Regions from separate parts of the Pantoea sp. SGAir0418 genome, predicted to be linked through region 3. Evidence: predicted binding sites of a transcription regulator. Region 3 holds the regulator's gene; each other region holds the start of a gene.
The links. The regulator Fur, encoded in region 3, represses iron uptake genes when iron is present. The targets are predictions, from matches to a motif close to ATAATAATGAGAACNACTATCAA.

Region 1 (3,266 bases), 670 kb from region 3:
TCAGGGCGCGTGCGGCGGCAGCGGCATCCGCTTCGCCGCGCAGATCAACGATGTCTGGCAGGCTGAAGGTCTGCGGCTGCGGCCACTGCAGCGGCTCGCCGTCGATTTCGCCGAACGCCATATTCAGGGTATCGGCTTCCTGCATGCCGTCGACGATGGCCTGCGCCAGCAGCGCGCTGTTGATGTCGCCGCGCAGTTCGACAAAGTGCGCGACCGCGTAGGCGTTGTGATGGCGGCTGAGCTGGTCGGCGATCCAGATGCCAGGCTGCGCCGCCACCAGCGGCAGAGTTTGTTGGTCAATCATAGTGTCGTTCATCAGAGAATTTACTGTCGCTCCGGTTCACGTCTGGCGTGATGAATGAATTTGGATTGCGCCACAAAGCTTGCAGACCGTCGAGCAGACCACCGCGCCAGCACAGCGCGTCATGGCCGCCCTCTACCGGCTGGTAATGCACCTGATAGCCGGCAGCGGTAAGTTGTTGTTGTAATTGTTGATTGGCTTGCAGAATCAGGCCTTCACGCTGGCCTGCTTCCAGCCAGAAACGCAGCGGCTGGCGAGGTGCCAGGCCATGGTCCAGCGCCTGCAGCAGCCAGCCATGCGGGTTACCACGCTCCGGCCACCAGAAGGAGCCGGACAGGCTGAGCGCATTACCAAAGGTGTGGGGAAAGTGCAGCGCGGCAAACACCGCGGCCAGACCGCCGAAGCTTTGTCCGGCAACCAGCGTGCGCGCCGGCTGCGCATCGTACGGCATCCAGCGTGCCACCTGCGGCAACAGCTCCTGCTGCACCGCCTGCCAGAATTGCGGATTGCATGGCAGCTCGCGGCTGCGGTGTTCGCGATCGATAATGTCGATAAACAGGTAGACCGCCGGCGGCAGCTTGCCCGCGGCCGTCAGCTGCTGCAGCGGTCCGGCAATCGGCATCTGCTGCGCCCAGAACTGACCATCGAGCAGTATCGCCAGCGGACGCGGGCCGTGCTGCGCCTCGCCTGTGGCGTACAGCCACACCCGTCGACGATTGCCGAGCAGCGCACTGTCCCACTGCTGCTCCTGCAGCGTCAGCGCCGGGGCGCGGCCCTCATCCACCGCACGCCACACCTGCTGGTCGGGCGCGTCAGGCAGGTGCAGCAGTGACACGCCCATGCCGCGTCCGCCGGACCAGCTGCGCAGCGGATTGAGCGCATCGGCCTGCGCGGCAGGGAATTTTTCGCGCCACCAATGGCGCAGCGCATGCATGTCAGGCTCGCCGCTGAAATCGCTGGCCTGCCGATCCGGCATCAGGCAGTAGCTGCCGCGCCAGTGTGACGGCAGCACGGTTTGCCAGTACCAGACATCGCTACTGGCGACGCGCATCAGCGATTGCGGCGGGCGCCGCTGATGGTGATCGGTCACGCCGGTGATGTTGATCCACACGCGCTGGGTGTGGGAGGTGGTTTCACTGCCTTGCGGATCGCGCCAGAAGAAGGTCACCAGACAGGTGCCATCCTGCTGCGGCTCAATGCGCGGAATGCCCTGAGTCTGTTGCTCCTGCCACCAGGCTTCGCTACCAATTCCATCATTTCGCCAGGTCATAGGGGCTGCCAGTCGCCGTCTGTACGGGGAGGTTTACATAGGATTGATAAATAATACTATTGATAATTATTTGCATTTGCAATAGGGTGACTGCGCTCAAAATGAGCACGCACGTTCCGTCTGGCACCCGGTAAGTCATGGGATTCAGCAAAGGATGGCCCTGCCAGGTGTGAACGGCTGCGCGATAAAGACAGGGATCTTCTCACCGGCTCGCCAGTCACTCCGCTGTGGCGCAGAACTGGCCTTCCAGGAATGAAAAAAATGAAGCATTACTCGCGGTTAACCTTCGCTATTTTGATTGAACTGGGGCTCAGCGCCTCACTGCTCTCCGGCAGCGCCTGGGCAGCAGAGACTTCCAGCAAGACGACTTCCAGCAACGCCTCTTCTCCCGATGCCAGCGCGATGGACGGTGGCACCTTAATGGTGACGGCCCAGCAGCAGACGCTGCAGGCACAGGGGGTTTCCACCATCACCGCCGATGAGATCAAAAAGCATCCACCGGCGCGCGATGTCTCAGAAATTATCCGTACCATGCCGGGGGTTAACCTGACCGGTAACTCGACCAGCGGCCAGCGCGGCAACAACCGTCAGATCGATATTCGCGGCATGGGACCGGAAAATACCCTGATCATGGTGGACGGCATGCCGATCACCAGCCGTAACTCAGTGCGTCTCGGCTGGCGCGGTGAGCGTGATACGCGCGGCGATACCAACTGGGTGCCGCCGGAGATGATTGATCACATCGACGTGATTCGCGGGCCGGCCGCGGTGCGCTACGGTAACGGCGCGGCGGGCGGTGTAGTGAACATCATCACCAAAAAGTACAGCGATCAGCAGTGGCACGGTTCGTGGAATACCTACTTCAACGCGCCGGAACACAAATCGGAAGGGGCGACCAAACGCACCAACTTCAGCCTTGAAGGGCCGCTGGGCGACGACTTCAACTTCCGGCTGTATGGCGGTTTAGCCAAAACTCAGGCCGACGCGTACGACATCAATGAAGGACATGCGGCAGCGCGCACCGGCAGCTATGCCGGCAGCTACCCGGCAGGCCGCGAAGGCTCGGTAAACAAAGACATCAATGCGTTGCTGAGCTGGGCGTTTGCCCCCATGCAGACGCTGGAGCTGCAGGCCGGTTACAGTCGTCAGGGCAACCTGTACGCGGGCGATACGCAGAACACCAACACTAACGCGCTGGTGAAGAGCCTGTACGGCGATGAAACCAACCGTCTGTATCGCCAGAATATTTCACTGAAATGGACCGGCGCGTGGGATAACGGCATCAGCACCAGCAGCTGGGCGCGCTACGAAAAAACCCGCAATACGCGCATTAATGAAGGTCTGGCGGGCGGCACGGAAGGGATTTTCTCCAACAGCGGGTTCAATACCATTCAGCTGGACGATGTGCTGCTGCACAGTGAAATCAGCCTGCCGTTTGAGCTGGGCGTCAATCAGACCGCGACGCTGGGCACCGAGTGGAACCAGCAGCGCATGAAAGATCCTTCGTCGACCACCCAGGCTGCCAGCAACGGCGCTGTGCCAGGCATCGCCAGCACCGGCCGCAGTCCTTATGCCCAGGCGGAGATTTTCTCCCTGTTTGCCGAAGACAACATGGAGCTGACCGACAGCACCATGCTGACGCCGGCGCTGCGCTTCGATCATCACTCCATCGTTGGCAACAACTGGAGCCCGTCG
Region 2 (3,266 bases), on a different contig from region 3:
ATTTCGTTACCGGCCGGCGGCATGATGGCGCGCATCGCCTGCGGCAGTACGGTATGACGGAAAATCTGCGCCGGACGGTAACCCAGCGCACGTGCGGCTTCCAGCTGGCCATTGCCAACGCTCTGAATCCCGGCGCGCACGATCTCAGCCGCATAGGCAGACTGATGCATTACCAGCGCGATCACCGCCGCGCTGAACGGGCTGACCAGCGCATTGGACTGAGTACTCCAGATTTCACCCAGACCCGGCAGCGACAGCGAAATGGTCGGGTACAGCGCCGCGATGTTGTACCACAGGAACAGCTGTACCAGCATCGGCACGCCGCGGAAAAACCAGGTATAGAACCAGCTGACGCCGACCAGCACCGGGTTGGATGACAGGCGCATCAGCGCCAGCACCGTGCCAAAGGCGAAGCCCAGCACCACCGAAATCGCTGTCAGCTGCAGCGTCATCAGCACGCCCTGCAGGATTGACTCGCCAGTGAAGTTTTCCGCAATCACGCCCCATTCGAAGCGCGGATTGTTGATCATCGAATGCGCCATCGCCACCACGCACAACAGCACCACCAGCGCACTGAGCCAGCGTCCGTAGTAGCGTTTACCGACGATTTTCAGATCGTCGGTGTGGTCGTGAAAGTCACTCATTGAAAGATATCCTGATTACGTTTTGACTCTTTAACCGCGCCAAAGCCGATGCCCCAGTTATCCAGGATCTTCTGGTAGCTGCCATCTTTAATCAGCGAGTTCAGCGCTGCCTGTACGGCAGGTTCAAGCGCGGAATCTTTCGGGAAGGCGACCGATACCGGCGCATCATGCACGGTGATTTCGCCGCTCATGGTCAGCGGTTTGATCACTTTCACCTGCCACAGCAGGCCTTCGTATGGACCGAGGAACATCGGCACACGCCCGCTGACCACGGCCTGAACACCCGCCGGGCGATCCGGGAACACTGACACTTTAATCGGTTTTTTCCCGGCCGCTTCACAGGCTTTGCTGGCCTCTTCCAGACGGGTCACCTGGGTGGTGCCGGAACCGGCGCCGACTTCTTTACCGCACACCTCGTCGAGGGTTTTGAACGGCGCGACGTTGGCGTCTTTCCGCGAAATAATGCCGAGACGGCTGGCGTCGTAGTAACTCACGAAGTCGATAATTTTGGCGCGCGCCGGCGTGGCGTTGATGTTGGACAAGGCCACATCGTAGCGACCGGTTTTCAGTCCCGGAATGATGTTGTCGAAGCCGCCGGTATCACGCCACTGCACCTGAATGCCGAGACGCTCACCGACCGCGTTCATGATGTCAATTTCACGACCGGCCAGCGTTTTGTTGTCTTCTTTATAGAAGGTGGTGGGCGGCGTGTTGGGGTTGGTTCCTGCCACAATATAGCCACGCTTCGCCACGTCGGCGGGCACCAGGCTTTTCAGCGCGGCATCAGCCTGTACATGCAGTGAGCTGTCGGTTGGGACGGATTGTTCGGCGGCAAACGCGGTGTGCGCACTGAGAGCGAGTGCGAAAAGGGTGATACCTTTTGCGAATTTCACTGGAACCTTTCTCCTGATATTTAAAATGTTTCCCGGCAGGGAAAAGGCGTCGAGGTAGCGATGTATTTTTCCCTTTGCCCATGTCGCGTAAAGCCGCGCGGCGCAAAGGATTGTCATCCTCTGAACGTCCCGCAGCCATTCTCTGGAAGATAGGCAGCGATCACAAATGCGAAAAACAGATATCTATTGCCGAAATCCGGCAATAGGGTTCTTTGCTGGCCTGAATGCGGCCCTGTCATCGCGCAAAAATCAGATTGTTACCGCAAATCAGGCACCTGCTTATGCTGCCATGCTGAATGATTTGCTTATTAGCCATAACGTTCCTGTCTAAGCCAGCGTATCGCCCTGCTGACAAAAACTGACAAAAAAGCGGCCCGTCGAGGCGATTTGCGCAGGAATGTAAAGAAGTCGCACATCAATATACAATGCAAACCATTCTCATTATCATGCGCATTTGCTTACAAATGTTAACGCATCAGGGAGATGATATAAGTGAATGTAACTGTATGTGGCAAAAAGCGTCCGGTCGCACTGTGCCTGGCGGGCCTGTTAACCTCACCGGTGTTTGCCGCTGAACCCACGGAGAAGCTGGCCGACGATGAGTCGATGATTGTGACGGCAGAGCAGGAGCTGAAGCAGCAGCCGGGGGTTTCCACCATTACCGCTGAAGACATCAAAAAAAGTCCGCCCGTTAACGACCTCGCGGACATCATCCGCAAAATGCCCGGCGTTAACCTCACCGGTAACGGCGCCAGCGGCAGCCGCGGTAACAACCGTCAGATCGACATTCGCGGCATGGGCCCGGAAAACACCTTAGTGCTGATCGATGGCGTGCCGGTCACCTCCCGTAACTCGGTGCGTTACAGCTGGCGCGGTGAGCGCGACTCACGCGGGGATACCAACTGGGTACCGCCGGAAATGGTGGAACGCATTGAGGTGATACGCGGTCCGGCCGCTGCCCGTTATGGCTCCGGTGCCGCCGGCGGTGTGGTCAACATCATTACCAAACGCCCGACCAATGACTGGCACGGTTCGCTGTCGCTGTTCACTAACCAGCCAGAAGATGACAAGGAAGGCGCCACCCGCCGCGCAAACTTCAACCTCAGCGGTCCGCTGGCCGGTGAGGTACTCACCATGCGGCTGTACGGCAACCTGAACAAAACGGATGCCGACGCCTTCGACATCAATACCGCGCAAAATGGCGCTTACGCCGCCGGACGCGAAGGGGTGCGTAACAAAGACATTAATGGCGTGCTGTCGTGGAAAATCACCCCGACGCAGATTGTCGATTTCAGCTATGGCTACAGTCGCCAGGGCAATATTTATGCCGGCGACACGCAAAACAGCAACAGCAATGCCAGCGCCAGCGGACTGGTGGAAGCGCTGTACGGCAGCGAAACCAACCGCCTGTATCGCCAGAACTATGGAGTGGTGCACAACGGCATCTGGGACTGGGGCACCTCTAAGCTCAACTTTAGCTATGAGAAAACCAATAACACCCGCCTGAAAGAAGGCTCCGGCGGCAGCACCGAAGGGATGATCAACAGCGATACGTACGCTACCAGCCGGCTGGAGAGCTATCGCGCCGGCGGCGAGATCAATTTCCCGCTGCAGCTGCTGGTCGATCAAACCGTTACGCTGGGTGCTGAGTGGAATCGCGATGAGCTTAACGATCCGGCATCGGTACAGGCCACCAGCGCACCGGGCGTCGATTTCGGCGGCGTTTCCA
Region 3 (3,266 bases):
CTGAAAGTGGTGATCGAGAACCTGCCGGCCGGGCATGAAGAAATCATCAGCATGCCGAACCATCCGAACAAGCCGGAGATGGGCACGCGTGAGGTGCCGTTCAGCCGTGAGGTGTGGATCGATCGCGCCGACTTCCGTGAAGAGGCCAACAAGCAGTACAAACGTCTGGTGCTGGGTAAAGAAGTTCGTCTGCGCAACGCTTATGTCATTCGTGCCGAGCGCGTGGCGAAAGATGAAGCCGGCAACATTACCTGCATCTACGCTACCTGCGATGTCGACACCCTGAGCAAAGATCCGGCCGATGGCCGCAAGGTGAAAGGCGTTATCCATTGGGTGTCGGCGATTCACGCGCTGCCTGCCGAATTCCGTCTGTACGATCGTCTGTTCAGCGTGCCAAACCCGGGCGCGGCCGAGGATTTCCTCACCACCATCAACCCGAACTCGCTGGAGATCAAACAGGGCTTCGTTGAGCCGGGTCTGCGTGCCGCCAGTGCGCTGGCACCGTATCAGTTTGAGCGCGAAGGTTACTTCTGCGCTGACAGCGTGTACTCGCAGCCGTCGAAACTGGTGTTCAACCGCACCGTGGGTCTGCGTGATACCTGGGCAAAAATCGGCGAATAATTTTACTGCTTGATAGCACGATATGATCAGCAAAGGGCGAGCAATCGCCCTTTTTTATTGCCCGTTATCTGCAAACGGGAATCGATTATGCTGAACCAGACAAAAAACAGTAATCGCGCGCGATTACGACTAATCTGACTTTAATAAAATTAACTAATTTACCCGTGTGAAATCATTATTTTCAGGTAGGCTATGCGCTCTTAAATGTTGCTGTGCGGGTTAGCGAAGGAAGAAAAATGACAAGTCTCGCTCTGGAAGCCAAACATAGCGTGGTGGTTTTACATCAGCTTATCGAACGTATTTTTAATCAGGCCGAAGGCAGCGATGACAGTATGGACCTGCTGCTGTCGCACTTTCATCCCGACTTCAAAATGGTGACGCCGCAAGGCAAACAGCTCGATCTCAATGACACTGAAACCCTGTTTCGCAAACTGCACGGGCAGCGGGAAGGGATGCGAATCGCCACCAGTGAGCATGCCATCATTTCCCAGCAGCAGCAGGAAGTGACCATTCAGTATCACGAACTGCAAATGCTTAACGGCAATAACCAGACCCGCATTTCGCTGGCGGTGCTGGACTGCAGCACGCCTGTTCCGCGCTGGCGCTATTTGCAGGAAACGCTGGTCGCCTGAACGCAGCCATAAAAAAACCGGTGCCTGGCACCGGTTTTTTTATACTGCATAGCATATTCAATTACTGATCGTGGAGCGTCTCGTCTTCGCGGCAGTCTCCCAGCGCACAGTGGCCGTACAGATACAGGCTGTGGTTGCTGAGTTTGATACCGTGGCGTGTTGCAATCTCACGCTGACGCGTTTCGATAGATTCATCGCTAAACTCGATCACTTTGCCGCAGTCGAGGCAAATCAGGTGATCATGGTGATGCTGCTGGGTCAGTTCGAACACGGATTTCCCGCCTTCGAAGTTATGACGCGTCACGATGCCGGCGTCGTCAAACTGGTTCAGAACACGGTATACCGTCGCCAGACCAATCTCTTCGCCCATGTCGATCAGGCGTTTGTACAAATCTTCCGCACTGACATGATGGGACTCGGGTCCGGGTCCCTGAAGCACTTCCAGAATCTTCAGTCTGGGCAGCGTGACTTTCAGGCCAGCCTTTTTCAATGCGGAGTTGTTGTCAGTCATGCGGATATTGTCCTGTTACTTTGCTAGTCACTTACGGCGCAAAGGCCTTGAATGTGTGGTCAACGCGCATTCTCATTTGCGTCTCATTATAGAGCTCAGCCTGCGAAATGAAAACCGGCTGCGGCGGACAATTCCCCGGATGCTGTAAGGAGAAATGTCGTGAACCTCAGCGGGATCGTGCAGATCGATGTTCCTTTTCGCGCAGTCTCAGTCTGATGCCCGAGGAATAAGCAGATGACCGTTGCGGGTATTCTACAGAATTGAGGGAAAAAGTTAAAAAACCGTAGCTATTATTTTTATAGGTAATTCCATTGCCCGATGTGAGCCAGCGCCCACATCGGACAGGAAAGCATCAGGCTTCGATGATCGCCTGCAGCTGCAGCTCGTCAAAGATCTGCTTAACCCATTTGTCGACGCGCTCGTTAGTCAGTTCAGGCTGACGATCTTCATCGATGGCGAGGCCGAGAAAGTGTTTGTCGTCTGCCAGACCTTTAGAGGCTTCGAAGTGGTAACCTTCGGTTGGCCAGTGGCCCACAATCACTGCGCCGTTTGGCTCAATGATGTCGCGAATGGTGCCCATCGCGTCACAGAAGTACTCGGCGTAATCTTCCTGATCGCCGCAGCCAAACAGCGCCACCAGCTTACCGTTAAAATCAATCTCTTCCAGCGTCGGGAAGAAGTCATCCCAGTCGCACTGGGCTTCACCGTAGTACCAGGTCGGAATACCCAGCAGCAGAATATCGAATGCTTCGAGATCTTCTTTGGTGCTCTTAGCAATGTCATGCACTTCGGCGACATCTTTACCCAGTTGTTTCTGGATCATTTTTGCAATGTTTTCAGTGTTGCCGGTATCGCTGCCGAAGAAAATGCCTACGATTGCCATGGAGTGAGTAACCTCTTAAATCCTGATTGTGAAAGTAAGTCAGAAGACGACACAGTTATGCGAATGATAGCAGACCGGCGAAAAGCGCGGAATGTGTAAAGCGCTGAGTTTGTGTTCCAGCGTGCGGTCTGCGCACGTTACGCCAGTTTGAGCTGCGCCAGCAGCATTTGTTCAATCAGTTCACTGCGGCTGATGTTCTGCTGCTCGGCCAGCGTATTAAGCGCGTCGACCGCTTCGCTGGACATTTTCAGCTCAACGCGGCGCAGGCCGCGCACCCGGTCGCGCTTCAGCTGGTTGCGCTTATTAATGCGCAGCTGCTCATCACGCGACAGCGGACTGGTTTTAGGGCGACCGGGACGCCGCTCGTCTGCGAAGAGATCGAGCGTGGTACGATCTGTCTGTTCTTTTGCCATGGTTTGTGAAACTGCGTGGGCGCGAACGGCGGAAAGGCGCTGCGCGATTTAAACATTTATCGGCCCGACCGCGGCGAAAAAAGCATCCGCGGCAAATTTTTAGCGCGACATCATACTCCAGCGCCCGGCGCGACGCCAACCCTAAACCGCCCGTAGCAAGCTTTTGCTTTTACAGGTTAAAAAAGCGGCGCACCGCGCGCAGCACG

Region 1: fes (enterochelin esterase) is a predicted target of Fur. The motif match lies at 1,625-1,647, and genes of this name have one in related genera.
Region 2: C1N84_RS19815 (TonB-dependent siderophore receptor) is a predicted target of Fur. The motif match lies at 1,963-1,985, and genes of this name have one in related genera.

What each region holds. Positions count from the first base shown of each region.
Region 1 is NZ_CP027911.1:3,494,246-3,497,511, reverse strand. It holds gene C1N84_RS16385 (enterobactin synthase subunit F) at 1-304, opposite strand, end outside; gene fes (enterochelin esterase) at 297-1,571, opposite strand; gene C1N84_RS16375 (TonB-dependent siderophore receptor) at 1,833-3,266, shown strand, end outside.
Region 2 is NZ_CP027912.1:168,584-171,849, forward strand. It holds gene C1N84_RS19805 (amino acid ABC transporter permease) at 1-644, opposite strand, end outside; gene C1N84_RS19810 (ABC transporter substrate-binding protein) at 641-1,537, opposite strand; gene C1N84_RS19815 (TonB-dependent siderophore receptor) at 2,030-3,266, shown strand, end outside.
Region 3 is NZ_CP027911.1:2,826,229-2,829,494, reverse strand. It holds gene glnS (glutamine--tRNA ligase) at 1-621, shown strand, start outside; gene C1N84_RS13180 (hypothetical protein) at 858-1,253, shown strand; gene fur (ferric iron uptake transcriptional regulator) at 1,315-1,764, opposite strand; gene fldA (flavodoxin FldA) at 2,117-2,647, opposite strand; gene ybfE (LexA regulated protein) at 2,785-3,060, opposite strand; gene ybfF (esterase) at 3,230-3,266, opposite strand, start outside.